4 regions of the Kluyvera sp. genome follow, and region 4 is predicted to be linked to each of the others. Evidence: predicted binding sites of a transcription regulator. Region 4 holds the regulator's gene; each other region holds the start of a gene.

Region 1 (7,379 bases), on a different contig from region 4:
TGTACTTTTCCGCAGATGCGGATCTGCACGCCGTTTGCGTTCATCTGATTACCCGTTAATTGCCGCTTTCAGCCGCGTTTTCATCGACTGATAGCTGTCCAGCGCAAAGGTTTCCGCCCAGTTCTGATCCTCAATCGGCTCAACCTTGACCGCACAGTACTTGGTTTCCGGTGTTTTCGAGATAGGATCAAGATTATCCTGCGTGAGTTCGTTGCACGCACCGATCCACCACTGATAAGTCATATACACGCTGCCGCGGTTGATACGTTCGCTCACGCAGGCGCGGCTAATTACCTTGCCGCGACGCGAGGCAACCCACACCAGCTGCTTATCATGGATACCAAGCAGTCTGGCATCCTGCGGGTTCATCTGCACAAAACCGGGTTCATCGGCGAGCGATTGCAGCGCCGCGCAGTTACCGGTCATCGAGCGACAGGAGTAGTGCCCCACTTCGCGCACGGTGCACAGCACCAGTGGAAAGTCGGCATCCGGGGTTTCCGCCGGCGCGCGCCACGGTGCGGCGAACAGATGGCCTTTGCCGTCCGGCGTAGCAAACTGATTACCTTCATACAGGTACGGTGTGCCGGGATGATCGAGCGTTGGGCAAGGCCACTGCACGTGGCCCATGTCACCCATTTTTTCGTAGGTCACGCCGTAGAACAGTGGGCACAGCTCGCGCATTTCGTCCCAGATTTGCTGGTTGTCGTCGTAGTGCATCGGATAGCCCATTTCGCTGGCGATCAGGCTGATAATCTCCCAGTCGCGCTTGACGTTGTACTTCGCGTCGATGGCTTTATCGAAGCGCTGGAAGCCTCGGTCAGCGCAGGTAAAGACGCCGCCGTGCTCGCCCCAGGAAGTGGCTGGCAGCAGCACGTCAGCCTGTTCGGCGGTTTTGGTCATGAAAATATCCTGCACCACCACGAAATCGAGCGCTTCGAAGCCTTTGCGTACCAGCCCTAAATCCGCCTCGGTTTGCAGCGGATCTTCGCCCATGATGTAGTAGGCTTTGATCTTGCCTTCCATCGCCAGATGCGGCACTTCGGTAATGCGCACGCCGACTTTGTCGTCCATCAGGCTGGCATCAATCCCCCAGGCATTGGCGAATTTTTCACGCACCTGCGGGTCCGTCACGTCCTGATAGCCAGGGAACTGATTTGGCAGCACGCCCATGTCACACGCGCCTTGCACGTTATTCTGCCCACGCACCGGGCCAACGCCGACGGCTTCGCGCCCAAGGTTACCGGTCAGCAGCGCCAGGCTTGCCAGCCCTTTCACCACGTCAACGGCCTGGCCGAACTGGGTGACGCCCATGCCCCACATGATGGTCGCCGACGGCGCCGCCGCATAAGTGCGCATCGCCTGACGAACCTGTGCGGCAGGAATACCGGTCAGTTCTTCCACCGCTTCGGGCGCGTAGTCTTTAACGACTTCACGCATTTCATCCAGCCCGGTGGTATAGCGCGCAACATACTCTTTGTCGTACAGCTCTTCTTCCAGCAGCACATGGGCAAAGGCATTCACCAGCGCCATATTGCTACCGTTACGCATTTGTAGGTGCTGGTCGGCGATGCGCGCGGTTTCAATTTTGCGCGGGTCGCAGACGATAATTTTCGCCCCCTTATCTTTGGCTTTAATCACGCGCCGCGCCACGATCGGGTGCGAATCCGCGCAGTTGTAGCCAAAGACCAGCAGGCAACGGGAGTTTTCAATATCGCCGATGCTGTTGCTCATCGCGCCGTTACCCAGCACTTCCTGCAACCCGGCAACCGATGGGCCGTGGCACACGCGAGCGCAGCAATCGACGTTATTGGTATGCAGCACGCCGCGGGCGAATTTCTGCATCACATAGTTGGTTTCATTACCGGTACCGCGCGATGACCCGGTAGTCATAATGGCGCGCGGCCCGTATTTGGCTTTGATCTCACTCAGCCGTTTCGCGGTGTAGCGAATGGCTTCATCCCAGCTCACGGGGGTGAATTTGCCCCCTTTTTCATAGCGGATCATCGGCTGCGTCAGACGCGGCGTCAGCAGTTGGGTATCGTTCAGAAAATCCCAACCGTAGTAGCCTTTCAGGCACAGCTCATTCTGGTTCGTTTGCCCGTCAGCCGCCTCGGCGCGAATAATTTTACCGTGGTCGACGACCAGCTTCAGTTTGCAACCAGCACCGCAATAAGGGCATACACTCGTGATTTTTTTCATCAGTAACAGACCTGTTAAAAGAGAAATAAAGGATGATTAAAGAGAGATAGACGCAGCGCTTTCCAGCGCGGCGCGACGGCGTTTTTCCGCGCTAAGCTGTTCCAGCTTGTTGCGGTCTACGCAGAACAATGCGTGGGTCGGGCACGCTTCCATACAGGCAGGGCCTTCTTCACGGTGGAAGCAAAGGTCGCACTTGTTGGCTTCCGCTTTTTCCGCACGCACCTTCAGACCCGCGCCGCTGTCGCGCACAACCGGACGCACCACCACTTCCATGGCGCCGTACGGGCAGGCCACCACGCAGGTTTTGCAGCCAATGCAGCGCTCCTGCATCACGTGGATAAACCCTTTGTCGCGAACAATCGCGCCGTTCGGGCAGACGTTGGCGCACGGCGCGTCTTCGCACTGGCGGCAGGCGGTGGCCGTAGAAACATCTACGCCCTTAATAACGTGAATACGCGGCAGGAAAGACTGTGGCGTCAGCGCGGCGCAGTCCTGATCCTGCTGGTGAGAAACCACGCAGGCGACTTCGCACGTACGGCAGCCAATACATTTACTCGCATCAGCGATGATGAAACGGTTCATCAACTTCTCCAGCTATGACAGTGATTGCGCGGGAGAATGCATTATTCGAGCCAACTTTTATTTTATTGATTCGTAAGGGGATTTAAAAGAATGTCTGCCGGAACAGGCTGTCATCGTCACTAATGACGATGACAGCTGACGACATTAACGGTGTGGACCGGCCACGATGGACTCGCGCTCGATTAATTCGCCGGGGAAGGTTTGTTGATATTTAAAATCGCCGCCGTCGAGCATAAAAATAAGACGGTGAATCGTCTCTTTAATCATTTCCGTAACCGGAATACGCACGCTCGAGAGGGACGGAATCATATACGGCGCTAACGCAATATCGTCAAAGCCAATCACCGATACCTGCTGCGGCACCGCTATTCCGTGAGCATGAAGCCGCTTGATTGCCCCCACCGCCATATCATCGTTACTGGCCACCAGCGCGCTGAATGTGACCTGCCTTTCACGCAGAATATCGACACCTGCCGCGCCGGTGGCGGGCGTCCATTTTCCTTCCACAATCAGCTCATTACGTAGCGTAATGCCGTGTTTCGCCAGCGCATCCTTATAGCCGGAAAGACGCTCAACGCCGGTCGGGGAATCCAGCGAACCGGTAATAAAGGCAATATCGCGATGGCCGAGCGTAATTAATTTTTCCACCGCCTGTTGGCTGGAGGATTTTTGATCGCAATAAACGCAGTGGCTGCTATTTCGGCGCAGACAACGATTAATGACCATCACCGGCTGTTGCTGCTGCTGAATAATATCGTCAATTTCGTCGACGCTTAAAAAACGTGGATAAATAATAATGCCATCACAGCGCAAATCGAGCAGATACTGAATCGCCTCACGTTCCTCTTCGGCGCTGTGTTTACCGTCCGCGAGTACCAGACGACGCCCCTGATCTTCCGTCATGCTCGCCGCGTGATACAGCAGCTCGCTGAAGTACACACCGTGGTAGAGAGTGTTGGTCACCACCAGGCCGAGCGTCTGCGTTTTTTTAGTGGCCAGATTACGCGCCAGAAGATTCGGCCGGTAGCCGCTCTCTTCGATGGCCAAAAACACCCGGTCTTTCGTCTCCTGACTGACATAACCGTTGCCCGATAGCACCCGGGACACGGTGGCTTTCGATACGCCCGCCCGTCGAGCCACCTCTAGCATCGTCGTCATATTCATACCTTTGAGAAATTATCTGTCCGCAGTGTACTGCACCGCCTGGCGATTTTCAGCAATGGCGAAACGGGTGAATCTTTCATCAGGGTTATTTCCTGTGATCGGTTTCACGAATCAATCAAAAACAAAACTTAGATCTTGTAGCAACAAAATAAACACATGATGATTATGTGGAACCGGTTTCCTATGCAGCGTTTCATCTTTTGAACCATTCAGGAGATGAACCATAAGTACCTTACTGATAAAACAGGATTTTCCGATGGCTAAAAATTATGCGGCTCTGGCGCAATCTGTGATGAGCGCGCTTGGCGGCGTGGAGAATATCTCCGCCGTCACGCACTGCATGACCCGTCTACGCTTCGTGCTGAAAGATGACACGTTGGTCGATAGCGCCACGCTTAAAGGCATCAGCGGTGTGATGGGCGTGGTACGCACCGACAGCCAGTGCCAGGTGATTATTGGCAACACCGTCTCGCAGGCCTTCCGTGAAGTGGTCAACTTGCTGCCGAACGACATGCAGCCAGCCGCTCCGGTCGGGAAACCGAAGCTGACCCTGCGTCGCATTGGCGCCGGGATCCTCGATGCGCTGATCGGCACCATGTCGCCGCTGATCCCGGCCATTATCGGCGGATCGATGGTTAAGCTGCTGGCGATGATCCTCGAAATGACCGGCGTCCTGCCAAAAGGCGCGCCGACGCTTACTATTCTGACCGTCATCGGCGACGGCGCATTCTTCTTCCTGCCGCTGATGGTCGCCGCCTCTGCGGCAGTGAAATTCAAAACTAACATGTCGCTGGCGATTGCTATCGCCGGGGTACTGGTCCACCCGAGCTTTATTGAACTGATGGCGAAAGCCGCGCAGGGTGAGCACGTCGAGTTTGCCTGGATTCCTGTGACCGCGGTGAAATACACCTACACGGTGATTCCGGCGCTGGTGATGACCTGGTGCCTCTCGTACATTGAACGCTGGGTCGACAGGATTACGCCCGCCGTGACCAAAAACTTCCTCAAACCCATGCTGATCGTGCTGATCGCCGCGCCGCTGGCGATCCTGCTGATTGGCCCGATTGGGATCTGGATCGGTAGCGCCATCTCCGCGCTGGTGTACACCATTCACGGCTATCTGGGCTGGCTGTCGGTCGCAATTATGGGGGCGCTGTGGCCGCTGCTGGTGATGACCGGGATGCACCGCGTCTTTACCCCAACCATCATTCAGACCATCGCCGAGACCGGCAAAGAAGGCATGGTGATGCCATCGGAAATCGGCGCCAACCTGTCGCTCGGCGGTTCGTCGCTGGCGGTCGCGTGGAAAACCAAAAACCCGGAACTACGCCAGACCGCGCTGGCCGCCGCCGCGTCCGCCATTCTGGCTGGCATTTCGGAACCGGCGCTGTACGGGGTCGCCGTACGCCTGAAGCGTCCGCTGATCGCCAGCCTGATTAGCGGCTTTATCTGTGGCGCGGTCGCTGGTATCGCCGGGCTGGCCAGCCACTCCATGGCCGCGCCGGGGCTGTTTACCAGCGTGCAGTTCTTCGACCCGGCTAACCCGATGACCATCGTCTGGGTGTTCGGCGTGATGGCGTTGGCGGTGGTGCTGTCGTTCGTACTGACGCTGATCCTCGGCTTTGAGGACATTCCGGTAGAAGACGCCGCCGCCGAAGCACGCAAACGTCAGGCAAGTGCGCCAGTCAACGCCGCAGCCGCACAGATTTCATAAATTTATTAGCGAGGTAACGCATGTCGACATTTCCGCAAGGATTCCTCTGGGGCGGCGCCATTGCCGCCAACCAGGCAGAAGGCGCCTATCTTGAAGGCGGTAAAGGGCTGACCACCGTGGATATGATCCCGCACGGCGTCAACCGTCTGCCGGTCAAACTGGGCCAGGAGAAGCGTTTCGCCCTGCGCGATGATGAGTTCTATCCCAGCCACCGGGCGATCGACTTCTATCATCGTTATAAAGAAGATATCGCGCTGATGGCGGAAATGGGCTTCGGCGTATTCCGCACCTCCATCGCCTGGAGCCGTCTGTACCCGAACGGCGACGAACTGACGCCGAATGAGGAAGGTATCGCCTTCTATCGCGATCTGTTCCGCGAATGTAAAAAGTACGGTATCGAACCGCTGGTGACGCTGTGCCACTTCGACGTGCCGATGCACCTGGTGACCGAGTACGGCTCGTGGCGTAACCGCAAGATGGTGGAGTTCTTTACCCGCTACGCCCGCACCTGCTTTGAAGCATTCGACGGGCTGGTGAAATACTGGCTGACCTTCAATGAAATCAACATCATGCTGCACAGCCCGTTCTCCGGGGCCGGGCTGGTGTTCGAAGAAGGCGAAAATCAGGATCAGGTGAAGTACCAGGCCGCGCACCACGAGCTGGTGGCCAGCGCGCTGGCCACCAAAATCGCCCATGAGATCAACCCGCAGAACCAGGTAGGCTGCATGCTGGCGGGGGGCAACTTCTACCCCTACTCCTGCAAGCCGGAAGACGTGTGGGCGGCGCTGGAGAAAGATCGCGAGAACCTGTTCTTTATCGATGTGCAGGCGCGCGGCCGCTACCCGGCCTACTCGGCTCGAGTGTTCCGCGAGAAAGGCGTGACCATCGCCAAAGAAGCTGGCGACGATGAAGCGCTTAAGCACACGGTCGATTTTGTGTCGTTCAGCTACTACGCCTCACGCTGCGCATCGGCGGACATGAATGCCAACAACACCAACGCCGCCAACATCGTGAAGTCGCTGAAGAACCCGTACATTGAGGCCAGCGAATGGGGCTGGGGTATCGACCCGCTCGGCCTACGTATCACCATGAACATGATGTACGACCGCTACCAGAAGCCGCTGTTCCTGGTGGAGAACGGTCTTGGCGCGAAGGACGTCGTCAACGCCGATGGACAGATCGACGACGATTACCGCATCAGCTATTTACGCGAACATATCCGCGCGATGGGCGATGCCATCGAAGATGGCGTGCCGCTGATCGGTTACACCACGTGGGGTTGTATTGACCTGGTGGCGGCATCGACGGGAGAGATGAGCAAGCGCTACGGATTCGTATACGTCGACCGCGATGACTCGGGCAACGGGACGCTGGCGCGGACGCGTAAAAAATCGTTCTGGTGGTATAAGAAGGTGATTGCCAGCAACGGGGAAGATTTGGCGTAATGGCCCGGAGCGTTGACGCGAGCGGCCACTCCCCCGCAATTGTCTCTTATACACAGCTCCCCGGCGACAGTGATCAGTTAGGAGGGAGATGTATTTGGATTGATCACTTCGTTGCGCTCCTTTTCAGCTCTCGCCACATAAATTGTACGGGCGCAGGGAGCGCGCAAGGGGCGGCCAGTCGCCGCTTCGCGGTCCCCTCAGCCTACATCCCTGTGGGCTGCCCCGGCCTTCAGGGAACGCTTCGGCGATTTAGACGCCACCAACACCAGTGCGGT
Region 2 (7,379 bases), on a different contig from region 4:
ATAGGCTTTACGTACCTCCTGATTGCCCAACAGTTCCTCGCCGCTGCCGCTAAGACGAATTTGCCCGTTAACCATCACGTATCCCCGGTCAGACAGCTTCAGCGCGTGGTGGGCGTTTTGTTCCACCAGGAAAATCGTCATCCCGTCGCGGGCCAGTTCACGCAGCGTATGGAAAATTTGCTTCACCACAATCGGCGCTAACCCGAGGCTGGGCTCATCAAGCAATAGCAGTTTCGGTCGGCTCATCAGCGCGCGGGCAATCGCCAGCATCTGCTGCTCACCGCCGGACATGGTCATCGCCCGCTGCTTGCGCCGCTCTTTGAGACGAGGGAACAGATCGAACATGCTTTGCAGATCCTGAGCGGCATGCTGATTACCAATTGGTATCGTGCCCATCAGTAAATTTTCTTCCACGGTCATATCAGGGAAAATGCGCCGTCCCTCCGGGGCCTGAGCGATCCCGGCCGAGGCGACATAATGGGTGGTGCGATGGCTGATATCGTCGCCGCAGAAGAGAATTTGCCCGCTGCGCACCCGCGGCTGGCCGAAAATGGACATCAACAGCGTCGATTTCCCCGCGCCGTTGGCGCCAATCAGCGAGACGGTTTCGCCTTTATTGACCTGCAGCGAAACCTGCTTTAATGCCTGGATAACGCCGTAAAAGACATCGACCTCACGAAACTCCAGCATCGGTTCGCTCATAGGCTGACCTCGTCTTCGCTGGTGCCGAGATAGGCGGCAATGACTTTCTCATCGTGCTGAATTTGCTCCGCCTTGCCCTGGGCAATGACATCGCCGTGGTCTAGCACGATAATATCGTCCGAAATGTCCATCACCATCCCCATATCATGTTCAATCAGCAGCACGGTTATGCCGTGATGCTCGCGCAAGAAACGAATAATTTTGCTCAGCGCCCGGGTTTCCACGGGGTTCAGCCCGGCGGCGGGTTCATCAAGGCAAATCATCTCCGGGCCGGTGCACATGGCGCGGGCAATCTCCAGGCGGCGCTGCTGGCCGTAAGACATCTCGCCCGCCAGCCGGTTAGCGCAGTCAACCAGATCCACCACCTCAAGCCAGTAAAAAGCGCGATCCAGCGCGGCGCTCTCTGCCCGACGGTAAGCTGGCGTATTGAGGATCCCGGCGACCAGGTTGCGGTTGACCTGCATATGCTGTGCAACCAGCAGATTCTCCACCACCGACATCTCACGGAAAAGACGGATATTTTGAAACGTCCGCGCCAACCCGGCCCGGTTGACGAGGTGGGTCCCGCCAAACATTTTGTAAAAAATACGCTGCCCGAGGTGCGCCGGATTCACCCAATCACCCGGCTGAAACTTCTGCCCAAGGATCTGGATGACGTTAGTGGTTTTCCCGCGCGTGTTGAACAGGATTTTGCCGCCGGAGGCCTTGTAGAAACCGGTCAGGCAGTTAAACACCGTGGTTTTTCCCGCGCCGTTTGGGCCGATCAGCGCGGTAATCGAGCCACGCTGTACCTCCAGATTAACGTCGTTCAGCGCCTTAATACCGCCAAAATGCATCATCAGATGCTCAACGCTTAAAATCACATCCTGGCTCATGGCGCCACTCCTTTACGCACCGCAAATCCGCTGCGATTAATGCGAATCAGCCCCCGAGGACGCCAGATCATCATCACCACCATCAATACGCCAAACAGCAGTACGCGATACTCGGCAAAGCTGCGCAGCAGTTCGGGGGTGACGGTCAGCACAAACGCCGCCAGTACCACGCCAATGGTCGAGCCCATTCCACCCAGCACCACGATGGCGAGGATCAGCGCCGACTCAAAGAAGGTAAATGACGTTGGGTTGACGAAGCCCTGATAGGTGGCGAAAAACACGCCGGCAATCCCGGCGGTCGACGCGCCGAGCGTAAAAGCCGACAGCTTCACCAGCACGTGATTCAGGCCCATTGAACGGCAGGCGATTTCATCTTCACGTAGAGCCTCCCACGCGCGGCCAATTGGCATACGCGTTAGACGATGCTTGATATACAGCACCAGCAGTACCACCAGCACCAGAACCGCGTAGATAAAAATAAACTTCAGGTTAGGGTTATAGGTGAGATGGAAAAACTCGTGAAATGGCACACCGCCCTCTTTCGCTCGTCGTCCAAATTCGAGGCCGAAGAAGGTCGGCGGCGGCGCAGAAATCCCGTTCGGGCCACCGGTGAAACTGAGCCAGTTATTGAGAATCAGACGGATGATTTCACCGAAACCAAGGGTCACAATGGCCAGATAGTCGCCGTGCATGCGCAGCACCGGAAAGCCGAGCAGCGCGCCCGCCGCCGCGGCCATCAGCGCCGCCAGCGGCAGCATTGACCAGAATCCTAACCCCAGATACTGATAACCCAACGCCAGCCCGTAGGCGCCAATGGCATAAAACGCCACGTAGCCCAGATCCAACAGCCCGGCGAGACCGACCACAATGTTCAGCCCCAGCCCCAGCAGCACGTAAATCAGGCCGAGGATCGCCACGGTCAGCACGTATTTGGTGGCGACGAACGGGAAACAAACCGCTAACGCCACGACCAGCGGGATTATCCAGCGCATCCGGCTTTTATAGTCCGGGGCGCGGACATAGACGCCAGCGTTATCGCTTTCAAAACGAGAGGTAAAGCGTCGACCAATGGCGGTGGTGGCCATTGCGCTAAGCGCAAAACGCCCTATCATTACCGCGGCGATAATCCAGATTAGACGTTGGCCTTCAAAGTTAAAGCTGTAGCCGTCGAGCACTACCCCGACAATGGGGCCAAAGATAATCAGCGCCACCAGGCCGGAAAAGATCGCGTCAAGAATGCAGCGTTTGAGGGAAAAGACCTCGTGTGAAGCCGTTGAATGCGTCATTGTCAGCTCCTACACTTTGGCCACAATCGGGCGGCCGAGCAGCCCCTGCGGGCGAAAAATCAGGATCACCACCAGCAGCCCGAACGAGAACACGTCTTTATAGTCGGAGTTGACCATGCCGGAGAACTGCGCTTCGGCCACGCCAAGCAGCAGCCCACCCAGCATCGCCCCCGGCAGAGAACCGATACCGCCAAGCACCGCCGCGGTGAACGCCTTGACGCCGATAATAAACCCGGCATAGAAGTCGAAAGTGCCGTAGTTCATGGTGATCAACACCCCCGCCAGCCCCGCCATGGCTGCGCCGATCACAAACACCAGCGAGATAATACGATCGGTATTGATCCCGAGAATCGAGGCCATTTTGCGATCCTGCTGCACCGCCCGGCACATCCGCCCGAGCCGGGTGTGACCAATAATCCACGTTAACAGCAGCATCCCGGCAAACGACGCCAGCAGGATAAAGATCTTGGTGTAGGTGATCTGTACAAAGCCTTCGCCGATATGCAGACGCAGCACGCCATCCAGCATTGTGGGAACCCCCTGCTGGCGCGGCCCCTGGCTGATTTGCGCGTAGTTTTGCAGAATTAACGACATACCGATGGCGGAAATCAGCGGCGCCAGGCGGGTGGAATTGCGCAGCGGTTTGTAGGCAATACGCTCAATCGTCCAGCCGTACACGCCGGTAACCACGATGGTAAAGACCAGCGTGCCGAGAATCAGCAAGGGGAAAGAGTGCAGGCCAAAGAAGGACAGCAGCGCCAGACCGATGGCGCAGAGATAGGCTGAGATCATATACACTTCGCCGTGAGCGAAGTTAATCATGCCGATAATACCGTATACCATGGTGTAACCAATGGCGATCAGCCCATAGACCGATCCTAGCGTCAAGCCATTGACTAACTGTTGCAGAAAGAATGTCTCCATCATCGCGCGCTCGTGTTATTGGCCATGTTATAGAGCGCCGGTATGCGAGCACACCGGCGCTGAGCGTGACTCCGTCCGGTTACTCAACTTCCTTATACTTGCCTTTATCATCCCACTGATAAACGACGTAGTCCGAGACTTTCAGGTCGCCCTTGCTGTCCCAGGCTTTCTTGCCCATGACGGTTTCGACCGGGTTGGCCTTCAGCCATTCGCTTGCTTTCGCCGAGTCGGGGCCCGCCGCCTTAAACGCCGCGGCGATTGCCTGAATAGAGGCATAGGAATAGAGGGTATAACCTTCAGGCTCAAACTTGTTGGCGCGGAATTTTTCGATCACCGCCTTGCCGTCCGGGATCAGGCGCGGATCTTTGCCAAAGGTCATATAGATGCCGTTGGTGTACTGCGGACCACCGGCGGCGGTAACCATCTCTTCGTTGACGATACAGTCGCCGGAGAAGAATTTCGCCTGTACGCCCTGCTCCCGCATCTGACGCACCAGCGGCCCCGCTTCGGGGTGACAGCCGCCGAAGAAGACCACATCCGGCTTCTGGGCGCCAATTTTGGTCACCAACGCATTGAAATCTTTTTCACCGCGCGACAGGCCTTCATACATCACATCCTTCACGCCGCGCTTGGCCAGCGCCGCGCGGGTCGCATCCGCCAGGCCCTGTCCGTAGGTATCTTTATCGTGAATGATAACCACCCGTTTGGCCTTCAGCTTATCAATGATGAAGTTGCTGGCGACGTCGCCCTGCTGGTCATCGCGGCCACACATACGGAACATATCGTTCATTCCGCGCTCGGTGATCAGCGGGTTTGTTGAACCTGGGGTGATGGCCAGCACGCCCGCGTCGTTATAAACCTCGGAGGCGGGCATCGTCGAAGAGGAACAGAAGTGGCCGACGACAGCCTGCACTTTGTCCTGATCGACCAGACGGTTCGCCACCGCCACGGCCTGCTTCGGCTCGCAGGCATCATCGCCCTGCACCAGCTTAATTTTCTCGCCGTTAATCCCACCGGCGGCGTTAATATCCGCCGCGGCCTGGGTCGCGCCGTGCCAATATTGATCGCCATAGGTGGCGTTTGGCCCGGTAAATGGCCCGGCGACACCAATTACGATATCGGCCTGGGCGGAAAACGCCGTCACCAGACACCCTGCCAACACAATCGAAAGCGGACTTCTTATTAATTTCAGCGACATTATTATCTACCTTAGCAAAAGAGGTTTATGCATAACGGTGTGAAGCCGAACCACCGGCGCACGCGCCGGACATACGACATCCTGACAATATCCTGCTGATAACGGCGAGGTTTCCTTACGCTTTTCAGGTCAAATCATTAAGCAAAATGGTTGCCAACTTTTCGCAACCAGCGCAGGGATTTAGACAATGTTGAGTATAGAGCGCCGTTACAGGGCCTCTGCACCGGCGAAGTGAAATTACGGGAGGGATCACATCTGGTTAACAATAAAGTACATAAATATTGCAATAGTCACGCTTTGCGCATTTTTGTAGCAAGTTGTGCAAACTATGCTGCGCGGTGGTGCAATCGATGGGCATAACAAAAAATCCCGCCGGGGAGCGACATATTGATTCACCGGATAACCGTTGTGAGGGTTATCGGGGGCATTCAGGCTGCGGAGCACTTTTTTGAACTATATTCAAATGATTGGTCAGCCTTAATCCGGCTTTACGCCAGAATGTATCTGGCATCAACATATCTATTTCTTCGAGGTGATATGAAATTCCCAGGCATCCCGGATAATGAGGAAGAACGATTAAGATCCCTTTATCTGGCAGACCTTCTTGATACCGGCTCCGAAGAACGATTCGATCGTTTAACCCGTCTGGCCAAAAAAATCTTTCAGGTGCCCGTGGTACTGATAAGTCTGCTCGACCGTGAGCGTCAATGGATGCTAGCGTGCGAAGGTTTGGGTACCCGCGAAACGCCTCGCAACATCTCTTTCTGTAGCCACGCCATTTTAGAGGATGGCCCCTTTATTGTTAACGACGCATCGCACGATGAACGTTTTCATGATAACCCGCTGGTGACCGGGGAACCCTACATCAGATTCTACGCGGGTTATCCCGTACATCTGCCTGATGGCGCGGTTGCGGGTACGCTTTGTCTGATTCATTCCACGCCCCGCGGTTTCAGCGACGAGGATATTGCTTGCCTCAGAGATTTGGCTTTTATTGTCGAAGATGAATTTAAAATTATTGGTATCGCCATGACCGATAGCCTAACGGGCATACCGAATCGTCGTGGTTTCTACAGTAAAGGCGAAAAACGATTCCATTCCCTGACTAAAACCAATGCAACATTCAGCCTTATCTTTTTTGATCTCGATAAGTTCAAACCTATCAACGATCTCTGGGGGCATGCAGAAGGTGATGAGGTATTAAAAGTATTTGCCGCGATGCTATATAAGCGCCTGGGCACCAGAGATATTGCAGGACGCCTCGGCGGCGATGAATTTGCCGTTCTCCTCGCCCACCACGCCGATGCGGATGCATTTTTACACGGATTGCGCAGCGATGTAGATGAGTACAACGAAAACTCGGGCAAACCCTATAACATCAATTATTCCTATGGGATGTTACGTAATGACCCGGATCGCTACCCTTCGCTGCGGGAAATGCTTAAAGAAAGCGATGAGGTGATGTACTCAGCAAAACGCCGGAAGCACGCATAACCTTTCACATTGGCAGAGAATGAATATCAGGCATTGATAAAGGCTGTTTTGCAGGGCGGGGATTCTGACACGGAAAATGAGCATCGTTGAAGCCAGGGGGCATGAGCCCCCTTGATATTTATTTCAGTTTTTTACCAGCATCGTTAACGACCTTCTCGCCATCTTCCTTGGTGAATGCGCCTTTTTGCCCGTCCGGGAGGATATCCAGCACCAATTCTGACGGCCGGCACAGCCGCGTTCCCAGCGGCGTCACCACAATGGGGCGATTAATCAGGATCGGATATTGCAGCATAAAGGCGATTAGCCGATCGTCAGTAAATTTATCTTCCGCAAGTCCTAACGCTTCATAAGGCTCAACATTTGTCCGCAGCAGGGCCCGTACGGTAATGCCCATGTCCCCAATCAGTTTGACCAGTTCATCGCGTGACGGTGGATGCTCAAGATAATGAATAATCGTAGGTTCAGTACCACTGTTGCGGATCATCTCAAGCGTATTGCGCGATGTACCACAGGCTGGGTTGTGATAAATGGTGATGTTGCTCATTTTCAGTATCTCATGACAAAGTGAAAGAGAGACGTAGCGCCAGCGCAGCCAGCGTGACAAACAGGACAGGCAGGGTCATCGCAATTCCGGTGCGGAAATAATATCCCCAGCCAATCTTCATATTCTTTTGTGCAAGCACATGCAGCCACAGCAAAGTCGCCAGGCTACCAATTGGCGTAATTTTTGGGCCTAAATCGCAACCAATCACATTGGCGTAAATCATCGCTTCTCTGACGATGCCGGTCGCCGCACTACCATCAATGGATAATGCCCCAATCAACACCGTCGGCATATTGTTCATCACCGATGACAGAAACGCCGTCAGGAAACCGGTGCCGAACGTGGCAGTCCATAGA
Region 3 (7,379 bases), on a different contig from region 4:
TTTACGTCGACCAATATTGATCTGATCTACGGTCTGCCGAAGCAAACGCCGGAGAGCTTTGCTTTTACCCTCCAGCGCGTGGCAGAGCTGAATCCGGATCGCCTGAGCGTATTTAACTACGCGCACCTGCCGACGCTCTTCGCCGCTCAGCGCAAAATCAAAGATGCCGACCTGCCTTCGGCGCAGCAGAAGCTGGATATCTTGCAGGAGACCATTAACTCGCTGACGCAAGCGGGCTATCAGTTTATCGGCATGGACCACTTTGCGCGTCCGGATAACGAACTGGCCGTGGCTCAACGTGAAGGTGTGCTGCACCGCAATTTCCAGGGCTATACCACCCAGGGCGACACCGATCTGCTGGGCATGGGCGTTTCCGCCATCAGCATGATTGGCGATTGCTACGCCCAGAACCAAAAAGAGCTGAAGCTGTACTATCAGCAGGTGGCCGAGCAGGGCAACGCGCTGTGGCGCGGTATTGCGTTAACTCGCGATGATTGCATTCGTCGTGACGTGATTAAGGCGCTGATCTGCAACTTCAGCCTCGATTTCCCGGCAGTGGAAAAACAGTGGGATCTGAACTTCAGCGACTACTTTGCCGAGGACCTCGCGCTGCTGGCTCCGCTGGCAAAAGATGGGCTGGTGGATGTGGATGAGAAGGGCATTCAGGTGACCGCCAAAGGCCGTTTGTTGATTCGCAACATCTGTATGTGCTTCGACGCCTATCTGCGTCAGAAAGCGCGTATGCAGCAGTTCTCACGGGTTATTTAAAGACGACACGATGGCGCTACGCTTACCGGGCCTACAAATCGACGGTAGGCCGGATAAGCGCAAGCGCCATCCGGCTTAGCTGAACAGCCCGACCAGCGCCGCACACAGCACTGCGGCCATCGCTGTTTGCGGCGAGTGGCTGGCAGCACCGCTCGACGCCAGATTAATTAATGATTCAAGCATGTTTCTTCCCCCAGGTAGTCGCGGGCAGAATGATACTTAACTCATCGGAACAGTAAAGTATAAAATTGCAGCAACTTGCGCGAATCGAGCAATTTTTACACTTTACTCCGACCTTACTCCATTCCGAGTTCTTTCAGTTTGCGTGTCAGGGTATTACGACCCCAACCCAGCAGGCGCGCAGCTTCCTGTTTATGCCCTTGCGTATGGCGTAGGGCGGTCGTCAGCAGCGTACGCTCCATCTCCGGCTGGGCTTCGGAAAGCAGATTTTGATGACCGGAACGCAGCGCGCGATCGGCCCACTGCGCCAGCAGCGTCGCCCAGCTATCCGGTAGCGACGCCGCCGCGGTGCTGTCCGGCTGGCTGGCTTCAAACAGTTCGCCCGGCAGATCCTGAATCAGCACCTCTTGCCCGGCGGCCATCACCGTCAGCCAGCGGCAGGTGTTCTCCAGCTGACGCACGTTACCCGGCCAGGCCAGACGCGTTAAAGCGGCTTCGGTTTCCGGGTGCAGCAGCTTGGCTTCAACGCCCAGCTCGCGGGCCGCGACCTGCAGGAAATGATGCGCCAGACGCGGAATATCTTCCCGACGCTCACGTAATGGCGGGAGGTGGACGCGAATCACGTTCAGGCGGTGGAACAGATCCTCACGGAACTTACCTTCCTGTACGCGCTGTTCCAGATTCTGGTGGGTAGCCGCGATGATACGTACGTCGACCTTCACCGGCGCATAGCCGCCGACGCGGTAGAACTGGCCGTCGGCCAGCACACGCAGCAGACGAGTCTGGACATCCATCGGCATATCGCCAATTTCATCGAGGAACAGCGTGCCGCCGTCGGCCTGCTCAAAACGCCCCTGACGGACGGTATTGGCGCCGGTAAAGGCCCCTTTCTCGTGACCAAACAGTTCGGACTCAATCAGGTCTTTGGGGATTGCCGCCATATTCAGCGCGATAAACGGCGCTTTGACGCGCGGGCTGTGGCGGTGCAGGGCGTGAGCGACCAGCTCTTTACCGGTACCGGACTCGCCGTTAATCAGCACGCTGATGGAAGAGCGGGAGAGACGGCCGATAATACGGAACACGTCCTGCATGGCCGGCGCTTCGCCGATGATATCGGTGGTCGGCCCATCAACCTGCACATTGCGCGGCTGCTGCTGTTCCTGGTAGTGGCTGATAGCGCGTTCAACCAGCGCCACTGCTTCGTCAATATCAAACGGTTTTGGCAGGTAATCGAACGCCCCTTGTTGATAGGCGCTGACAGCGGCGTCCAGATCGGAATGTGCCGTCATTATGATGACCGGAAGCATTGGATGGCGTTGCTTGATTTGTGTTAACAGCGCCAGACCATCCATCCCGGGCATACGAATATCGGACATCAACACGTCAGGGGTTTTGGTAGCCAGCGCATCCAGCACCTCTTTCCCACCCTCAAACGTTGTGCAAGTTAGCCCTGCGCCGGTGAGTGCGCGTTCAAGCACCCAACGGATGGAGCTATCGTCATCAACGACCCAGACTATCCCTCGTTGCATAAACACACCTTATTTTTTAATTGGCAGGAAAACCGAAAACTCGGTATGGCCTGGCCAACTGGTAAATTCAATTTTGCCGGAGTGCTGATCGATCAGGCTGCGCGCGATCGACAGACCCAGCCCGGTGCCACCTTCGCGGCCGCTGACCATCGGATAAAACAGCGTATCCTGCAAATGTGATGGAATGCCGGGGCCGTTATCTTCGACATCAATTCTGGCGGCCAGGCGGTAGCGAACGCCGTGTAGCGTTAACTGAAACGCGGTGCGGGTACGCAGGACGATTTCGCCCCCTTCAGACCCCAGAGCCTGAAGCGCATTACGCACGATATTAAGAAGAACTTGCTCAATCTGGTCGGGATCATGCGGTAATTCTGGCAAACTTGGGTCGTAGTCGCGAACCAGCGTGACGTTTTCCGGCAGCTCCATCGAAACCAGTTTCACCACGCGCTCGGCCACCTTATGGATGCTCTCGGTGACATGCGTACCGGGATGCTGCGGGCCAAGCAGGCGATCGACCAGATTACGCAGACGGTCGGCCTGTTCAATAATGACATTGGTATATTCGGTTAGCGCGGGGTCGGGCAGCGCTTTACTCAGCAGCTGTGCCGCACCGCGTAGGCCACCCAGCGGGTTTTTAATCTCATGGGCAAGGCCACGCACCAGATCGCGCGCGGCAATCTGTTGAGCGTGCTGAAGCTGCTCCTGGCTGAGGCGACGCTGATTATCCATTGGCGCCATCTCCAGCAGGATAAAGCCGTCAGGCAGCCGCTGTGCGGTGAGCGAAAGAATATGCGAGCGACCGTCGATAACCAGCGTCACTTCGTTATCGGTGAACCCCTGGCCGGTTTGCAGGCTTTCCTGCATTAAGCCGACGTTGAGCGAGAAATAGCTCAGAAGCTCGGGAAGCGGCGTGCCGAAAAGTTTACGCGCGCTCTGCGCCAACAGCTGCTGTGCCGCAGGGTTTGCGTAGTGAACGGCCAGATCGTCATCGACCAGTAAAATGCTGTTGATTAACGAGTTAAGGATCTGCCCAGCATCGGGCAGCGCGCCTGTTGCCATTTAGCAGTCTCCTGAAAAGGCTTGCACTGTTTTAGTGCAGTATAGCTTTTTACGGATAAAAAGCGCGGGAAATCAGGTTGTTGGTGGAGAAAAAAGCCCATCCTGAGATGGGCTGAAAGTTTCCACGGCAACTCAATTCCCGATTATCGCGCCAGCACCCATCGGCAATGACGCGACATCATCGGGAAAGTACAACTCAAAACGTATTAGACGCTGTAGTACAGCTCGAACTCTACCGGGTGCGGAGTCATGCGAACGCGGTCGTTCTCTTCGGTGCGCAGCGCGATGTAAGCATCGATAGCTTCATCAGTGAATACGCCACCTGCAGTCAGGAACTCGCGGTCTGCATCCAGTGCGTTCAGTGCTTCTTCCAGAGAGCCAGCAACCTGTGGGATCTCTTTCGCTTCTTCCGGCGGCAGGTCGTACAGGTTTTTGTCCATGGCTTCGCCCGGATGGATCTTGTTCTTGATACCGTCAAGGCCAGCCATCAGCAGCGCGGCGAAGCACAGGTACGGGTTAGCTGCCGGGTCCGGGAAGCGTACTTCGATACGACGTGCTTTCGGAGAAGCAACAACCGGAATACGGATAGATGCAGAACGGTTACGGGCAGAGTAAGCCAGCATAACCGGCGCTTCGTAACCCGGGACCAGACGCTTGTAGGAGTTGGTGGTCGGGTTAGCCAGGGCGTTGATCGCTTTAGCGTGTTTGATAACGCCGCCGATGTAGTACAGCGCCTGCTCAGACAGACCCGCATATTTGTCACCGGAGAACAGGTTTACGCCGTTCTTGGACAGGGACATGTGGCAGTGCATGCCGGAACCGTTATCGCCAAACATCGGTTTTGGCATAAAGGTCGCGGTTTTACCGAAGCGGTGAGCGACGTTGTGAACCACATATTTGTAGATCTGAATTTCGTCCGCTTTTTTGGTCATGGTGTTAAAGCGGGTCGCGATTTCGTTCTGGCCAGCGGTTGCCACTTCGTGGTGGTGCGCTTCAACTACCAGACCCATTTCTTCCATGATCAGACACATGGTAGAACGGATGTCCTGAGAAGAATCTACCGGAGGAACCGGGAAGTAACCGCCTTTCACGCCAGGACGGTGACCTTTGTTACCACCTTCGTATTTGGTGGAGGAGTTCCATGCGCCTTCGATGTCATCGATAGCGACGTGGGAACCGGAGATGGACGCGCCGAAACGGATGTCGTCAAACAGGAAGAATTCTGGCTCTGGCCCGAACAGAACGGTGTCTGCGATGCCGGTAGAACGCAGGTACTCTTCAGCGCGTTTAGCGATGGAGCGCGGGTCACGGTCGTAGCCCTGCAGGGTGCCAGGTTCCAGGATGTCACAACGAATAATCAGGGTAGACTCTTCAAAGAACGGGTCGATGAGAGCGGTAGATGCGTCCGGCATCAGAACCATGTCAGATTCGTTAATGCCTTTCCAGCCGCCGATAGAGGAGCCGTCAAACATTTTGCCTTCTTCGAAGAATTCGGCATTCACCTGATGGGCAGGAATCGTGACGTGCTGTTCTTTACCTTTAGTATCGGTGAAGCGCAGATCGACAAACTTCACTTCATGTTCATTCAGCATCGTCAAAACGTGTTCAGCGGACATACTTTACATCTCCCGGATTTGTCATTGTCGTCGTCGTGGTAACGAGGTCTTCTATCACTGCTTAAAAATGGCGTTGTTGCCGTGAAAAATATAAAGCGAAATCTGTGCCAACTTTTAAATCACCCCCAAAAGGCGCTATCATGCGCACCATAGTGCAAAAGGGCTGCACCATGATAGCCGTTTTGCACCATTATAGTGCTTACACGCGAGCGTTGAGCACCATATTGGTGCAAATTGTGATTAGGTGCCCTTTTTATGCTCCGTGAAAGCGATCACAAAGAAACTCTGCGATACTTGTTTGCGGAGGATCTCTGTGATCCTGTTTTGTAGTGCGATTAATCCGTGTACAATAACGCGCTATTTCTAATGCCCGAGGCAAAGTTGTGATCGAAAATTTGCGTAACATCGCCATCATTGCTCACGTTGACCATGGTAAAACTACCCTGGTTGATAAGCTGCTGCAGCAATCCGGTACGTTCGACGAGCGTGCTGAAACTCAAGAGCGTGTGATGGACTCCAACGATTTGGAGAAAGAGCGTGGGATTACCATCCTCGCAAAAAACACCGCTATCAAATGGAATGACTACCGTATCAACATCGTTGATACCCCGGGGCACGCCGACTTCGGTGGTGAAGTTGAACGTGTAATGTCCATGGTCGACTCTGTGCTGCTGGTGGTTGATGCAATGGACGGTCCGATGCCGCAGACGCGCTTCGTGACCAAAAAAGCCTTTGCCCACGGCCTGAAGCCAATTGTTGTTATCAACAAAGTTGACCGTCCTGGCGCGCGTCCTGACTGGGTTGTTGATCAGGTATTTGACCTGTTCGTTAACCTCGACGCGACCGACGAGCAGCTGGACTTCCCGATCGTTTACGCTTCTGCGCTGAACGGTATCGCGGGTCTGGATCACGAAGACATGGCTGAAGACATGACCCCGCTGTATCAGGCGATTGTTGACCATGTACCGGCGCCGGACGTAGACCTTGATGGTCCGCTGCAGATGCAGATCTCCCAGCTGGACTACAACAACTACGTTGGCGTTATCGGTATCGGCCGCATCAAACGCGGTAAAGTGAAACCGAACCAGCAGATCACTATCATCGATAGCGAAGGCAAAACCCGTAACGGTAAAGTCGGTAAAGTGCTGACTCACCTGGGTCTGGAACGTATCGACAGCACCCTCGCGGAAGCGGGCGACATCATCGCCATCACCGGTCTGGGCGAGCTGAACATCTCCGACACCATCTGCGATCCGCAGAACGTCGAAGCGCTGCCGGCACTGTCCGTCGATGAACCGACTGTTTCTATGTTCTTCTGCGTTAACACCTCTCCGTTCTGTGGCAAAGAAGGTAAATTCGTTACCTCTCGTCAGATCCTTGACCGCCTGAACAAAGAGCTGGTGCACAACGTAGCGCTGCGCGTTGAAGAAACCGCTGACGCCGATGCGTTCCGCGTTTCTGGCCGTGGTGAACTGCACCTGTCCGTTCTGATTGAAAACATGCGTCGTGAAGGTTTCGAACTGGCGGTATCCCGTCCGAAAGTTATCTTCCGCGAAATCGATGGCCGCAAACAAGAGCCATACGAGAACGTAACGCTGGACGTCGAAGAGCAGCACCAGGGTTCTGTCATGCAGGCACTGGGCGAGCGTAAAGGCGACCTGAAAAACATGAATCCAGACGGTAAAGGCCGCGTACGTCTCGACTACGTGATCCCAAGCCGTGGTCTGATCGGCTTCCGTTCAGAATTCATGACCATGACTTCCGGTACCGGTCTGCTGTACTCCACCTTCAGCCACTACGACGACGTTCGTGCGGGTGATGTGGGTCAGCGTCAGAACGGCGTACTGATCTCCAACGGTCAGGGTAAAGCAGTTGCGTTCGCACTGTTCAGCCTGCAGGACCGCGGTAAGCTGTTCCTGGGCCACGGCGCAGAAGTTTACGAAGGCCAGATCATAGGTATTCACAGCCGTTCTAACGACCTGACCGTCAACTGCCTGACCGGTAAGAAACTGACCAACATGCGTGCATCCGGTACGGATGAAGCGGTTGTTCTGGTTCCGCCTATCCGCATGACTCTGGAGCAAGCTCTGGAATTCATCGATGATGACGAACTGGTCGAAGTGACTCCGCAGTCTATTCGTATCCGTAAACGTCACCTGACGGAAAACGACCGTCGTCGCGCAATGCGCGGTGCGAAAGAAGAGTAATCTTCTTTTTTCCGTGACCA
Region 4 (7,379 bases):
CTGGCGGTACTGGAATCGAACCTGACCGCTCGCGACCAAAAAGGTATTGTTGAAGAAGGCCATAAAATCAAAGGCGCTGCTGGTTCCGTCGGGCTACGTCATCTCCAACAGCTGGGGCAGCAGATTCAATCCCCGGATCTGCCGGCATGGTGGGATAACGTAGGTGAATGGGTCGAAGAAATGAAATCTGAATGGCAGCACGACGTCGCGGTGCTGAAAGCGTGGGTTGCCAGTGCAGGAAAAAAATGACCCCGGCTTGACCGGGGTGCGCGAATACTGCGCCAACACCAGGGAACTGGTGGTTGCGTCAGATGATTGACATGATTTTGATTTTTTTGACACAACCTGAAATACGATTGCACGCTCAATAAGATAGCAAAACTTAAAATGTTTGTTACGTGAATCAGTAAAATGTGTGAAGCGTAACGACTTAATCAGAAATATTAATCAGCGTCAGAGAGTTAGCGAGAACAAGATGGCTTTAAGGAGTATAGCCAGGCTTAAACGTCTGGCCTGGCGGCTGTTGCTGATGCTGGCGCTATTCTGGGGCGGCGGTATTGCAGTGTTCAGTATCTTGCCGGTGCCATTCTCCGCAGTGATGATTGAGCGCCAGGTGGGTGCCTGGTTAACGGGGGATTTCGGCTACGTAGCCCATTCTGACTGGGTCAACATGGATGAGATTTCACCGTGGATGGGGCTGGCGGTCATTGCCGCCGAAGATCAAAAATTCCCTGACCACTGGGGTTTTGATGTGTCGGCAATTGAAAAGGCGCTGGCGCACAACGAACGTAACGAAAACCGCATTCGCGGTGCCTCGACGCTGTCGCAGCAGACGGCGAAAAATCTGTTCCTGTGGGATGGGCGTAGCTGGGTGCGTAAGGGGCTGGAAGCAGGCCTGACTCTGGGTATGGAGACGGTGTGGAGTAAGAAACGTATTTTGACCGTCTACCTGAATATCGCTGAATTTGGCGACGGTATTTTCGGCGTGGAAGCCGCGTCGCAGCGCTATTTCCACAAGCCGGCCAGCAAGCTGACCATGGCGGAAGCCGCGCTGTTGGCCGCGGTGCTGCCTAACCCGATCCGCTTTAAAGCCAATGCCCCATCCGGGTATGTGCGTAGCCGTCAGGCGTGGATTTTACGTCAGATGCGCCAGCTCGGCGGGGAGGGGTTTATGCGGGATAATAAACTGTATTAACCGTAGGCCTGATAAGCATCGCGCCATCATGCACAGCACCGTGGTATTGCCGGATGACGGCGTAAACGTCTTATCCGGCCTACAGACTTTGCGTTTGTCGCCGGGCGCCGACTAGTCTTCGTCAAACCCGGCGTTAAACAATGCAATCACCGCCGCCAGCGCTTCTTCTTCCTGCGGACCGGTGGCTTCCACTTCAATCTGACGGCCCTTGGCAGAGTCCAGCATCAGCAGCGCGATCACGCTATTGGCTTCGGCTTCGGTGCCTTCATCATTGCGCAGCAGCACTTCCGCATCGTAATGCTGCATCAGTTCAAACAGCTTCATCGCCGGGCGCGCATGCATGCCCAGCTTGTTGGTGATTTCCACGGTCTGCTTTACGGTCATGATTTGCGTTTTTCCAGCGTCCGATGACGAGATTGCACGTTCTTACCGCGCGAGCGGAAGTAGTCAGCCAGCTGTTCGGCAACATAGACCGAACGGTGCTTACCGCCGGTACAGCCAATCGCAACCGTCAGATAGCTGCGGTTGTTGGTTTCCAGCATAGGTAACCATAGCTCAAGATAGCTGCGGGTCTGGTAAATAAAGTTGTGAACTTCTGTGTGCCTGTCGAGGAACGCGGCAACCGGTTTGTCGAGGCCGGTCATTGGGCGCAGTTTCGGATCCCAGTGCGGGTTTGGCAGGAAGCGCACGTCAAACACGTAGTCGGCATCGATAGGAATACCATGCTTGAAGCCGAAGGATTCGAACACCATCGTTAGCTCGCGCTCGCGTTTGCCCAGCAGACGGGTGCGCAGCATTTCTGCCAGCTCGTGAACAGACATCTCGGAGGTGTCGACAATCAGGTCGGCGCGAGAGCGCAGCGGCTCCAGCAGGTTGCTCTCTTCATCAATCGCGCTTTCCAGCGACAGATTCTTGCTGGAGAGCGGGTGCAGACGGCGAGTGTCGCTGTAGCGACGAATCAGCGTGTTGCGGTCGGCGTCGAGGAACAGCAGCTGCGGGGAAAAGTTCTCCGGCAGGTTTTCCATTGCCCGTTCGAAGATTTCCGGGGTTTCAGGCATGTTACGCACGTCGATGCTCACGGCCGCCGAGATTTCGCGGTCGGCCAGCGTCTTTGCCAGCTCTGGCAGCAACACTACCGGCAGGTTATCAACGCAGTAGAAGCCCATATCTTCCAGCGCCCTCAGGGCCACTGATTTTCCCGAGCCAGAGCGGCCGCTGACGATCATCAGTACCATGTACCGTTTCTCCTCAGTACGATGTGATGTCCATTACGCATCATCGTGGGTTTCCGTATCGGTGATGATTTGATACAGCTCTTCGTCGCTCTGCGCGGCGCGCAAGCGGCGGCAAATGGTTTTATCTGCCAGACGTTTTGCCACCAGGGAAAGCGTATGCAGATGGGTTTTAGTCTGGTCAGCCGGCACCAGCAGCGCAAAGAGTAAATCGACTGGCTGGTTGTCGATAGCGTCGAAGGCGATTGGCGTTTCGAGTTGCACGAACACACCGACCGCACGCAGCGTATCTTCTTCGAGCTTGCCGTGAGGAATGGCGATGCCGTTGCCGATGCCGGTACTGCCCATTTTTTCACGGGTCAGAATGGCTTCGAACACCACCTGCGGCGGCAGGCTAAGCTGTTTCGCCGCCAGCTCGCTGATGATTTCCAGCGCACGTTTTTTACTCTGACAGTGCACAGCACTGCGGGTACATTCCTGGTTAAGGACATTGCTCAGTTGTAGAGCCGAATCGTTATTTGTCATAATTTCACCTAAGCATCGCCCGATATGCAGGCATATCGGGCGATCGCTCGGACAATCAATGTTGTTTTAGTTTATCTTTGTGCTTGGTTAACTGTCTCGCCAGTTTATCGATCAAACCGTCGATGGCGGCATACATATCCTGCCCTTCCGCGCTGGCATGAAGTTCGCCGCCGTTCACGTGCAATGTCGCATCCGAGATGTGCGTCAGTTTCTCCACCTTTAACACAATATGGACCTGATTGATCCTCTCGAAATACTGCTCCAGCTTGCTGAATTTCGTGGTCACGAATTCGCGCATCGGCTCGGTGATCTCGACGTTGTGTCCAGTGATGTTGAGCTGCATAGTGTCTTCCTTATCAGTTGTGTCAGACCAGTTGTTTACGCTGGTTAGACGGCGGAATGGATAAAGACTCTCGGTACTTTGCAACGGTGCGCCTTGCCACCATGATACCCTGTTCAGAGAGCATGGTGGTCAGCTTACTGTCGCTCAGTGGTTTCGCGGGATTCTCCGCGGCAATCAATTTCTTAACCAGCGCCCGAATGGCCGTGGACGAGGCTTCGCCGCCGCCCTCGGTGCTGACGTGGCTGGAGAAGAAATATTTAAGCTCGAAAATGCCCCGTGGGCTATGCAAATACTTCTGCGTGGTAACACGCGAAATGGTGGACTCGTGCATCTCGACGGTCTGGGCGATGTCAGCCAGCACCATCGGTTTCATGTACTCTTCGCCAAGGTCGAAAAAGGCCTGCTGTTGCTCGACGATGCAGCGGCTGACGCGCAGCAGCGTATCGTTGCGGCTCTCAAGACTCTTGATCAGCCATTTTGCCTCTTGCAGGTTGCTGCGAATAAACTGGCTGTCGGCGTCGTTGCGGGCGTTGTTGCACATGCCCGCGTAATGCTGGTTAATCTGCAGGCGCGGAATGCTGTCGGCGTTCAGCTCGACCACCCAGCGATCGTTGACCTTGCGCACCAGTACGTCTGGAATCACATACTCCGGTTCACCGGTCTGGATCGATTGGCCCGGGCGCGGATCCAGCGATTGGATCAGATCGACCGCTTCTTTCAGTACGTCTTCTTTCAGGCGGGTGACCCGCATCAGCGAGCGGAAATCGTGGTTAGCGAGCAGATCGAGATGATCGCTGATAATCAGGCGCGCTTCATCCAGACGCGGCGTGTCTGCTGAAAATTGTGACAGCTGGATCAGCAGACAATCGCGGAGATCTTTGGCGGCTACGCCAACCGGATCGAAACGCTGGATGCGTTTAAGTACCGCCTCCACTTCGTCCAGGCCAATTTCGTCATCGCCGATGCTTTCGCGGATATCTTCGACGGTGACGGTCAGGTAGCCGGTGTCATCCACCGCGTCGACGATCGACGTGGCGATCGCCCGGTCGGTATCGGTAAACGGCGTTAACTCTACCTGCCACATCAGGTAATCCTGAAGTGACTGGGTGGTTTCACCCTGATAAACCGGCAGTTCGTCGTCCTGATAGTCCGCCCCGGTACCGGAAGGGGTTCCGGCGGTGTAGATTTCGTCCCAGCTGGCGTCAAGCGGCAGCTCTTCGGGCATGTCCGGCTTTTCCAGCGCGTCTACGCTGTCCAGCGTTTCGTTATCGACGGTTTCCTGAGTCTCTACTTCATCGTGAAGATCGGTTTGCTCGAGCAGGGGATTGCTCTCCAGCGCCTGCTGGAGTTCCTGCTGAAGTTCCAGCGTAGACAATTGCAACAGACGAATGGCCTGCTGTAACTGGGGCGTCATGGCAAGCTGTTGGCTGAGCCTTAATTGCAAACCTTGCTTCATGTTCAGAACGAATATCTCCCGCTAACGTCGATAACCACTACCCTATCAGAGTCTGAAGTCTTCCCCAAGATACACGCGTTTAACATGTTCGTCTTCCAGGATCTCCTGCGGTGTCCCGTGGGCAATCAGATGCCCCTGGCTGACGATGTAAGCGCGTTCGCACACTGCCAGCGTTTCACGGACGTTATGGTCGGTAATCAGTACCCCAAGGCCGCTGTCGCGCAGGTGTTCGATGATGCGTTTGATGTCGATAACGGAGATCGGGTCAACGCCGGCAAACGGTTCATCCAGCAGGATAAACTTCGGGTTTGCCGCCAGCGCGCGGGCGATTTCAACGCGGCGGCGTTCACCACCGGAAAGCGCCTGGCCCAGACTGTCGCGCAGATGTTCGATGTGGAACTCTTCCATCAGCTCTTTGGCGCGGTCTTCTCGCTGCTCATTACTGAGATCGTCGCGGATCTGCAGCACCGCCATCAGGTTATCGTAGACGCTCAGACGACGGAAAATCGACGCTTCCTGCGGCAGATAGCCGATACCGCGGCGGGCACGAGCGTGCAGTGGCAGCAGGCTGATGTCTTCGTCATCAATGATGATATTGCCCGCATCGCGCGGCACGATGCCGACCACCATGTAGAAGGTGGTGGTTTTACCCGCGCCGTTCGGCCCAAGCAGGCCCACAATCTCACCGGAGTTGACGGTCAGACTGACATCTTCCACGACGCGGCGGCCTTTGTAGGCCTTCGCCAGATTTTTTGCAGTTAATGTCGCCATAACGAATTAGTTACTCTTCTTCTGTGCCGGAGCCTGGTCCTTGGATTTGTCCTGTAGCTGGGACGGAACCAGAACGGTGGTGACGCGTTTGCCTTTGTCGCTAAACGCCTGCATTTTCTGCTCTTTCACCAGGTAGGTGATTTTGTCGCCCTTGATGTTGCTGTCCAGCTGTTCAAGGTAAGCATTGCCGGTCAGCACCACGAAATCATTTGCCAGCTCATAGTGCATCTTCGACGCGCGACCTTTCACCGGCTTACCGTTGTCCTGCATCTGGTAGAACGTGGCCGGGTTGCCGTAGCCGTCGATCACTTCTTTACCCTGCTGGTTTGCCGGGCGGGTGACGACCACTTTGTCGGCGTTGATTTTGATGCTGCCCTGGGTCACGACGACGTTACCGGTGAAGGTCACGACGTTGCCCTGCATATCCAACGACTGCTGATCGGATTCAATATGAATCGGCTGATTGGTATCGCCGGTTAAGGCCATTGCCGGCAGGCTGGCGGCCAGCAGAGAAGCGACGAGCGCCAGCTTAAGGCTGAGTTTGTTTGTTCTGGATTTCATAAGAAGTTCTAACCTTTTCAATCAGCTCGGCGTTCTTGCTGCGTAAATTGCCGCGCATTTTCAGGCCGCTGGAATTAAATGTTGTTCCGTATAACGTCACCAGATCGTCAGAGGAAACGTCCTGAGTTATCAGGTTCACCTGGGCATTATCCGTCGTAATCTTACGCAGTTGTGCGTCTTCTGTCAGCGCGTTGATTTCAACGTGCCCATAGAGATACAGCATGCGGTCGCTGGTCAGCTTGGCTTTATCGGCTTTAATCGACCAGGTTGGCACCTTCGCGGCGTCAAAAGTCGTCAATACGGGGTGAGTAAACCACGACAGACCCTGATCGGAAAAATACTCCACGTGCTCGGCGATTAACCGATAGCTGAGCGCGCCTTCCGGGCTGTACACCACCGTATCGGTATGTTCGCTTTTATAGGTTGGATCGCCAGTGTTTACCGCGATCGGGCCGCTGTCGTCTTTGTCGGCGAGATTCAGGCCGATGAGGACAAGTGCGACCAGCGATAGCAGAATGATAACCCAACGTCTGGTTTTACTCATATGGATTGCCCTTTGGCTTCGTCGAGCTTCCCTTGCGCCAGCAGCAGCAGGTCGCAGACTTCGCGTACCGCACCGCGTCCGCCCGCAATGCGCGTGACGTAATCGGCGCGCGGCAGCAGCAGCGGGTGCGCATCCGCCACCGCGACGCTCAGGCCGATCTCTGCCATCACCGGCCAGTCGATCAGGTCATCGCCCACGTAGGCGACTTCTTCCGGCTGTAGGCTCAGCTTCGCCAGCAGTTCACGATAGGCGATAAGTTTATCCGACTGTCCCTGGTAGAGATGCGTGATACCCAGCGTAGCGCAGCGGTCTTCTAACAGTTTAGCTTTTCGCCCGGTAATAATCGCTACTTCGATACCAGAGGTGAGGGCGCAGCGCACGCCGTAGCCGTCGCGCACGTTAAAGGCCTTTAGCTCTTCACCGTTGTTGCCCATATAAATCAGGCCGTCGGACAGCACCCCGTCGACGTCGAGGATCAACAGGCGGATTTTCTCCGCCCTGGCGATAAATTGTGGACTCACCGGCCCGTAACAGGTGGCGACCGATGCGACAGCGTTACTCATTCTTTATATCCTTGATTACACTACGCCTGCGCGCAGTAGGTCGTGCATATGTATCACACCTAGCAGATGGTCGCCATCAGCAACCAGCACACAGGTGATATGGCGTGATTGCATCAGGTTCAGCGCGTCGACCGCCAGCGTGCCTGGACGAATGCGAATTCCGCCCGGCGTCATCACGTCGGCGATGCC

What was found. The regulator sigma-54, encoded in region 4, starts transcription at its own class of promoters, with help from an activator protein. The targets are predictions, from matches to a motif close to GTTGGCACANNTTTCGCTNT.
Region 1: a site for sigma-54 is predicted at 2,817-2,836, ahead of hydN (electron transport protein HydN). Genes of this name have one in related genera too.
Region 2: a site for sigma-54 is predicted at 5,124-5,143, ahead of ACW14G_RS16430 (branched-chain amino acid ABC transporter substrate-binding protein). Genes of this name have one in related genera too.
Region 3: a site for sigma-54 is predicted at 5,245-5,264, ahead of glnA (glutamate--ammonia ligase). Genes of this name have one in related genera too.

Annotation. Positions count from the first base shown of each region.
Region 1 is NZ_CBDKZX010000011.1:18,530-25,908, forward strand. Features, by position in the region: gene hypF (carbamoyltransferase HypF) at 1-44, opposite strand, end outside; gene fdhF (formate dehydrogenase subunit alpha) at 49-2,199, opposite strand; gene hydN (electron transport protein HydN) at 2,236-2,781, opposite strand; gene ACW14G_RS06890 (LacI family DNA-binding transcriptional regulator) at 2,926-3,939, opposite strand; gene ascF (PTS cellobiose/arbutin/salicin transporter subunit IIBC) at 4,202-5,659, shown strand; gene ACW14G_RS06900 (6-phospho-beta-glucosidase) at 5,680-7,104, shown strand.
Region 2 is NZ_CBDKZX010000054.1:19,703-27,081, forward strand. Features, by position in the region: gene ACW14G_RS16410 (ABC transporter ATP-binding protein) at 1-702, opposite strand, end outside; gene ACW14G_RS16415 (ABC transporter ATP-binding protein) at 699-1,577, opposite strand; gene livM (high-affinity branched-chain amino acid ABC transporter permease LivM) at 1,574-2,863, opposite strand; gene ACW14G_RS16425 (ABC transporter permease subunit) at 2,873-3,787, opposite strand; gene ACW14G_RS16430 (branched-chain amino acid ABC transporter substrate-binding protein) at 3,867-4,985, opposite strand; gene ACW14G_RS16435 (GGDEF domain-containing protein) at 5,523-6,479, shown strand; gene arsC (glutaredoxin-dependent arsenate reductase) at 6,598-7,023, opposite strand; gene ACW14G_RS16445 (arsenic transporter) at 7,034-7,379, opposite strand, start outside.
Region 3 is NZ_CBDKZX010000062.1:10,297-17,675, reverse strand. Features, by position in the region: gene hemN (oxygen-independent coproporphyrinogen III oxidase) at 1-768, shown strand, start outside; gene ACW14G_RS17420 (YshB family small membrane protein) at 844-951, opposite strand; gene glnG (nitrogen regulation protein NR(I)) at 1,065-2,477, opposite strand; gene glnL (nitrogen regulation protein NR(II)) at 2,487-3,536, opposite strand; gene glnA (glutamate--ammonia ligase) at 3,743-5,152, opposite strand; gene typA (ribosome-dependent GTPase TypA) at 5,536-7,359, shown strand.
Region 4 is NZ_CBDKZX010000066.1:10,264-17,642, reverse strand. Features, by position in the region: gene arcB (aerobic respiration two-component sensor histidine kinase ArcB) at 1-249, shown strand, start outside; gene mtgA (monofunctional biosynthetic peptidoglycan transglycosylase) at 476-1,195, shown strand; gene npr (PTS phosphocarrier protein NPr) at 1,307-1,579, opposite strand; gene rapZ (RNase adapter RapZ) at 1,576-2,430, opposite strand; gene ptsN (PTS IIA-like nitrogen regulatory protein PtsN) at 2,464-2,952, opposite strand; gene hpf (ribosome hibernation promoting factor) at 3,008-3,295, opposite strand; gene rpoN (RNA polymerase factor sigma-54) at 3,318-4,751, opposite strand; gene lptB (LPS export ABC transporter ATP-binding protein) at 4,797-5,522, opposite strand; gene lptA (lipopolysaccharide ABC transporter substrate-binding protein LptA) at 5,529-6,083, opposite strand; gene lptC (LPS export ABC transporter periplasmic protein LptC) at 6,052-6,627, opposite strand; gene kdsC (3-deoxy-manno-octulosonate-8-phosphatase KdsC) at 6,624-7,190, opposite strand; gene kdsD (arabinose-5-phosphate isomerase KdsD) at 7,206-7,379, opposite strand, start outside.